One region of the Sphingomonas sp. BL-S-29 genome, then DNA from elsewhere that is predicted to be linked to it. Evidence: riboswitches for the same ligand, from Rfam matches in the RefSeq annotation. Region 1 holds a riboswitch; each other region holds the start of a gene.

Evidence for each region. A riboswitch is a leader RNA that binds a small molecule or an ion and turns the genes downstream of it on or off. The one in region 1 is predicted to bind cobalamin.
Region 2: another riboswitch for cobalamin. It lies ahead of ACZ1I2_RS10070 (TonB-dependent receptor plug domain-containing protein); the one in region 1 lies ahead of metE (5-methyltetrahydropteroyltriglutamate--homocysteine S-methyltransferase).
Region 3: another riboswitch for cobalamin. It lies ahead of cobW (cobalamin biosynthesis protein CobW); the one in region 1 lies ahead of metE (5-methyltetrahydropteroyltriglutamate--homocysteine S-methyltransferase).

What each region holds. Positions count from the first base shown of each region.
Region 1 covers NZ_CM145482.1:5,143,404-5,145,661, forward strand. The annotation lists gene metE (5-methyltetrahydropteroyltriglutamate--homocysteine S-methyltransferase) at 1-1,029, opposite strand, end outside; cobalamin riboswitch at 1,143-1,358, opposite strand; gene ACZ1I2_RS24210 (DUF1993 domain-containing protein) at 1,488-2,009, shown strand; gene ACZ1I2_RS24215 (MFS transporter) at 2,059-2,258, opposite strand, start outside.
Region 2 covers NZ_CM145482.1:2,102,184-2,104,441, reverse strand. The annotation lists gene ACZ1I2_RS10080 (ABC transporter ATP-binding protein) at 1-142, shown strand, start outside; gene ACZ1I2_RS10075 (phytanoyl-CoA dioxygenase family protein) at 139-831, shown strand; cobalamin riboswitch at 878-1,061, shown strand; gene ACZ1I2_RS10070 (TonB-dependent receptor plug domain-containing protein) at 1,202-2,258, shown strand, end outside.
Region 3 covers NZ_CM145482.1:2,111,420-2,113,677, forward strand. The annotation lists gene cobN (cobaltochelatase subunit CobN) at 1-503, opposite strand, end outside; gene cobW (cobalamin biosynthesis protein CobW) at 503-1,537, opposite strand; cobalamin riboswitch at 1,820-2,058, opposite strand; gene ACZ1I2_RS10115 (histidine phosphatase family protein) at 2,129-2,258, opposite strand, start outside.

The DNA of each region.
Region 1 (2,258 bases):
GATCTCGATCGTGAGATCGACCGGCACGTGCAGCAGCGAACAGGACGGCGCGAGCACCAGATTGCGCTCGGCCGCGACGGGCGCAATCCGCGCGATCAGCGCATCGAGATCGGCCCGCCAGACGTTCCGCCCGTCGATCACGCCGAGCGACAGCAGCAGGTCGGGCCGGGCACGCTGCCACACCGGCTCGAGCTGCTCCGGCGCACGGACCAGATCGATATGCAGCCCGTGCACCGGCAGGTCGGTCGCCAGTTCCAGATTGTCGCCGAGCGCGCCGAAATAGGTCGCGAGCATCACCTTCGGCCCGTTCACCGACAGGCGCTTGTACGCTTGCTTCAGCGCGGCACGCTGATCGTCGTCGAGGTCGAGCACCAGGCAGGGTTCGTCGATCTGGACCCAGTCGGCGCCCGCTTGGGCAAGCTGCGCGAGCACTTCCTCATAAACCGGCAGCACCGCATCGAGTAGCGAGAGCGGGGCGACATCCTTGCCCTTGGCGAGCGCCAGCCAGGTCACCGGCCCGAGCAGCACAGGCCTCGTATGGTGGCCGAGCGCTTTGGCTTCGAGGAATTCGTCGACTGCCTTGCTTGACGACAGCGCGAAGGCCTGCCCCGCGCTCAGTTCCGGCACCATGTAATGATAGTTGGTGTCGAACCATTTGGTCATTTCCTGCGCGGTGCTGTCCAGCGCATGCGCGCAGCCTTCATGACCCTTCGCGCTCTGCGCACCACGAGCCATGGCGAAATAAGTGTCGAGGCCAACCTTGCCGCCGCTCCAGCCATAGCGCGCCGGCACCGCGCCGAGCATCGCGGAGGTGTCGAGCACATGATCGTAGAGCGAGAAGTCGCCGCTGGGGATGATGTCGGCGCCCAACGCCCTTTGCCGCGCCCAGGCGGCGGCGCGCAGGCCCTGTGCTCCGAGCGACAGAGCATCGGCATCCGACTTGCCCGACCAGAAGCTTTCGAGCGCGAACTTCAGCTCGCGGCGCGGGCCGATACGGGGGAAACCGAGGGTTGCGACTGAGATGGTCATCGTCTTGGCCTTGCGTTGGGCAAGGTGAAGGCCGGACGCACGGCAACGGGCACACGCCCTAATGACAAGCTGGGGCGCGGTGTTGCACGCGGCCTGACCGGGCACCCCGCCGGAGGACGTTATCTGACGAGGCAGGTCTCCTGGCTCGCGGGTCAATGCGACGATCCGGCCTTCCCGGTCCCTTGTCCGGACCAGTGACGCAAAATGGACCGCCGCTCACCGCTCACAGTTGCGGGGGCAGCGCCGGAATAAGCCCAAGGGCCGCACCGGCTTCCCGTCTTAGCTCCGACCGGGCAACCGGGCGAAGAACCTCGACCATCACAGGATAGAGGTTACGACGGGCGCGTCAAGCATCATATAAAGAATTCTTTATATGATGCTTTCAATACCGAACGGCACATGGACGCGACCATGACGAGCCTCCATAAGCCCCGCAACGTCAGCCGGAGCCAGAACCCATGTCCTTCTCCCTTTACGATGCCGTCGTACCGTCCAACCTCCAGATCCTGGGCGCGGTCGATGCGCTGGTCGACAAGGCGGCGGCATTCTGCGCCGAACAGGGCAGGACGGAAGCGGAGCTGATCGACACCCGCCTCGCACCGGACATGCTGCCCTTCGGCTATCAGGTGAAATCCTGCGCCGCCCATTCGGTCGGCGGAATCGAGGGGGTCCGGGCCGGCAGCTTCTCGCCCGACCGATCGGCCTGGCCGACCGACTTTGCCGGCCTGCACGGCATCCTGCAGACGGCGGTCACCAGCCTGAAAGCGCTCGATCGCGACGCGTTCGACGCCCTGGCGGACTGCGATACGCAGTTCGCCTTCGGGGAAACCATCATGCCCTTCACGGGCGCGAACTTCCTGCTCTCCTTCTCGCAGCCGAACTTCTATTTCCACGCGACAACGGCCTATGCGATCCTGCGCGCGCAAGGCGTGAAGCTGGGCAAACGCGATTTCATGGGAACGCCGCGTATCAAGCGGTAGGGCGTGACGAAGGTCTGGCCCGACCTCGTCGTTATCGGCGTCTCGCGCTTTATGCGTCGAGGTGGCGCAGATCACCGCCGCGCGTCTCGCGCCCGAACCAGGCGACCAGGCCAAGCGCGACCACCGCCGGCGCCATGATGATGACCGCCGCCAGTCCCATGGACGGGATCAGCGCGGCGATGCTCAGTCCTTGCGCAAACAGCCCGCCGGCCTTGGTGCAGGCGGCGACCCATCCGGTCGCCCGGCCGC
Region 2 (2,258 bases), 2.1 Mb from region 1:
TGGCGGCACGCTGGTCGGGGATGGCACGCCCGCCGAGGTGCTCACCCCGGCTAATCTCCGACAAGTCTATGGTATCGACGCGCGCGTCGAGCTGGGTGGCGACTGGCCGTCAATTACGACGCTGGGGCGGAGCAGGCCATGAGCGACGCGGCCTTCTACCGCGAGCAGGGATACGCGACGGTACCGCTGTTCGATCCCGCGCTGGTCGAAGCTGCCCAGGCGGACATCGCGGAGCATATCGACCGCGTCTCGCGCGCGCTCTATTTGCCTTTCGAGCAGAGCTGTCCCGATGCTCCGCTCGACGAGCGGCTCGACCGGATCTTCGCGACCGACCAGAGCCAGGCCAATCTCCTGCGTATCGCGATCTGCACCGACGCGCATCGCGGGCCCCGGCTTCAGGCAATCGCCAATGATCCGCGCCTGCTCGCCCAGGCCGAGCGGATCAGCGAACGCTCCCTCTCCGGCTCGGTCGTTCGCGTGCGGGCGAGCATTGCGAGCTTTCCCGAGCATCGCCATGCCTGGCATTCCGATGTGGCGCGCGACGACGGCACCTCCTGTGGCAATGTCTGGACCACGGCGTGGATTCCGCTGAGCGACGCCGGACCCGACAATGGCGGACTCGAACTCATTCCCGGCCGCCGCCCGGAACCGCTTGCCCGCCTGACCGACAAGGGCTTCGAGATCCCCGACGAGGCGATCGCCGGCCTGCCCCGGCTCCAGCCCGAATGCCCGGCCGGTACCGTGTTGCTGCTCGACCGCTTCACCCCGCATCGTACCCTTCCCGCGGGCCCCGCGCGCTTCGCGCTGGTCGTCTGGATGAAAGCGGCCTGACCGCGACGTTGCACCGCAGCGATTGCCTTGGCCGTGCGCAATGCGTATGGCCCGCCTTGCGACAGGTTCCCCGGAGACGGGGATTAAAATGGGAACGGGAAGAACCCGGCTGCCCCTGCAACTGTAAGCGGCGAGCCACCGGCCACATGCCATTGGGAGCGATCCCGAGAAGGCGGCCGGACCGGCATAGACCCGCGAGCCAGGAGACCTGCCCGTCGCGGTCGTCCTTCGTGCGGACAGGGTGTTCCGGGCGGACGGGGGTAAACCCGAGCGACGACGATAACGACCGCGCGCGCGCGGCCGATGTCGCTTGCCTGGAACGGCTCGGCATCGGTCGCGCGACCCGCGGCACTGTCGAATAAGGGTTTGCATGTTGAAATTCGTTTTCCGCGTTACCGTCTCCATCGCTGCGCTCGGCGTGGCCTCCATCGCCTATGCCCAGCAAGCGCCGGCGCCCGACGCGGCCGCCGATGCGGACGCCGGCGAGGTCGTCGTCACCGCCATGCGCGTCCCGACCCCCGCGGATCAGGTCGCCGCTTCGGTGACCGTGCTCGACAAGGCCGCGATCGACCGCAGCCAGGATATCGGCGTCAGCGAGTTGCTGCTGCGCACGCCTGGGGTGAGCATCTCGCGCAACGGCGGCTATGGCACCTCGACCTCGGTGCGCATCCGCGGCGCCGAGACCGACCAGACCGTGGTGGTGATCGACGGCGTTAAGCTCAACGACCCGTCCTCGACTGGCGGCGGCTATAATTTCGCCAATCTGCTGGTCGGCGACGCCTCGCGAATCGAAGTGCTGCGCGGCCCGCAGTCGATCCTGTGGGGCAGCCAGGCGATCGGCGGCGTGGTCAATGTCGTGACCGCGAGGCCGGAGAAGGCGCTGGAGGGAAGCTTCGATATCGAGACGGGTTCGCGCGAGACGGTCAGCGCGCGTGCCGCGATCGGCGGCAAGACCGGACCCGTTACCTGGCGGCTCGGCGGCCAGACCTTCACCACGGGTGGCATCTCCGCCATCGCTCCGGCGTTCGGTGGCAAGGAAGCGGACGGTTATGCCAACCAAAACGTGTCGGCACGCGTAGAGGTCGCCGTGGCAAGCAACATCAGCCTCGACCTGCGTTCCTATTATTCGAGCGGCCGCACCGACATCGACGCAACGACCGGCGATACGCCCGAATATTCGCGCAACAAGGAATTCGTCGGCTATGCCGGCGCCAATATCGACCTGCTCGGTGGCCGGTTCCGCAACCGCTTCGGCTATGGCTACACCAACACCGATCGCGAAAACTACAATCCGAGTCGGGCGCGACCGCAGACCTTCGATGCTGCCGGCCGCAACGAGCGCCTCGAATATCAGGGCACCTTCGCGATCGCCAAGGGCTGGACCTTGCTCGCCGGTGCCGAGAATGAGCGCTCGCGTTTCCGCAGCG
Region 3 (2,258 bases), 2.1 Mb from region 1:
GGTGTGCCGATGTCTCGGCCGATCAGGCGAGCGGCGGTACGCAGGAAACCGGTTGCGTTGGCGACCCCGCCCTGGCGCAGATAGTCGCGCAGCCGGGCACAGGTCTCGGGCGGCAGGGTCGAGGCGGCGTCGAGCGCCGGATCGTCCTCGCGTCCATCGGCGATCGCGGCGAAGGCGATGCCGTGCGCGCGGGCAACCGCGGCGATCTCGTCGATCCCATAGGGCCAATAGGCCTTGCCGCCGAGCAGGACGACGCAGACGAACTTCGCCTTCGCGATCACCTTCTCGACATAGAGATCGACCGAATAGGGATGCTTGAGCTGGAGCAGGTTCGCCAGTCGGATGCGCGGGGCGCCGTTGCCCAGCGCCTCGGCCGCCCGCGCGAAACACGCCAGCTCGCTGTCCGCCACGGTCAGGAACACGATATCACCCGGCGACTGGTCGAGGTCGATTGCCTCGTCACCGTTCGAAACCGTCCCCGGCGTGGCGGACAGCAGATGCATCAGCCGAGGACGCTCGCGAGTTCGGTTTCGATTCCCGCGCGGTCCAGCCCCTTCTGGCCGATCACGACCAGCTGGGTGCGGCGCGCTTCTCCGGGCTTCCACGCGCGATCGAAGAAATGCTGGACGCGCGGGCCGACCGCCTGGATGACGAGGCGGCTGGGCTTTCCCGCGACCGCGACCATGCCCTTGACGCGCAGTACATCGTGTTTGGCGATGACCTCGCCCAGCCGGGCGACGAGCGCGTCGAGATCGGCAACTTCACCGCCGGTCGCGACGAAGCTGTCGAAATCGTCGTGATCATGCTCCTCGCCATCGTCGATATGCGACTCGCGCGAATCGAGATCGTCCTCGGCTGCGGCGGTGATGCCGAGCAACGCGGCGATATCGACCGCGCCGTGATCGGCGCGCACGATCCGTACGCCGGGCCGCGTCTCCGCGTCGACCAGCGCCTCGACCCGCGCAAGCGTCTCGGCATCGACCAGGTCGGTCTTGTTGAGCACGACCATGTCGGCACAGCCGAGCTGCTCCTCGAACAGCTCCTCCAGCGGCGAATCATGGTCGAGATTGGGGTCGGCCGCGCGTGCCGCCGCCAGTGCCGCCTCGTCGGTGGCGAAGCGACCGGCCGCGACCGCATCGGCATCGATCAGCGCGATGACGCCGTCGACGGTCGCACGGGTGCGGATGTCCGGCCATTGGAACGCCTTGACCAGCGGCTTGGGGAGCGCGAGCCCGCTGGTCTCGATGATGATGTGCTCGGGCGGGTTGGGCCGGTCGAGCAGCTTCTGCATCGTCGGCAGGAAGTCGTCGGCGACGGTGCAGCAGATGCAGCCATTGGCCAGCTCGACGATGTCATCTTCCGGGCAGGCCTCGTCATTGCAGCCCTTGAGCAGCTCGCCATCGACGCCGATATCGCCGAACTCGTTGATCACGAGCGCGATGCGACGCCCCTGCGCATTCTCCAGCAGATGGCGGATCAGCGTGGTCTTGCCGGCCCCCAGAAATCCGGTGATGACGGTAGTGGGCACTTTGCTCACGCTGCTTCTCCTTCTTCGACGTCGACAGGTGCGCGATCATGGATCGCACGCCAATGGGAAACTCTTGCGTCGCCCGCAGCGGCGAGGCGCCGCAGCGCGATCCGCGAAGGCGTCATGACCAACATCGGTGGCGGGGGCGTGCCGTTCGCCTGGGCGAGCGGTCGATGCACGACGACGGGCGGACGCCAAAAGCACCCGGCACCATGCACCGATGCGGCCCCAGCCGCATGGTTCGTCGCTCAGACGGAGTTCCGTGCCTTGGCCATTCCCTGGACCAGGGCAAGAGCGACCGGTGCGCTGGCAGGTCTCCTGGCTCGCGGGTCATAGCTTGATGCACGGCCTTCCCAAGCCTTCGCGCTCGCGCGTGATCGGCCCAGTGGCTTGCCTCTCGAAGAGAGGCGGTGTGCATCGCGCTCGCCGCTTACAGTTGCAGGGACAGCCGCGGAGTTGGGCGGCTGAAGCCGTCCGCACCGCATTCCCGATTAAGCCCCTTTCGGGGCACCGGCGCGATCACGAGGCGCGGGGGCAACCCCGTTCCTCAAGCGCGCCAATAGGCGGTTGCCAACCCATCGGCAAGATATGGAGATTTCTTTATCCGCTGCCGGTGATGGGCCCGAGCGACTGCAACCGCCAGATGCGATTGAACGACAAGACCGTCACCGAGAGGGGCGCGACATCGATCCGCCACGTCGCGCCGATCGGCAGCGACAGGGCAGCGGCG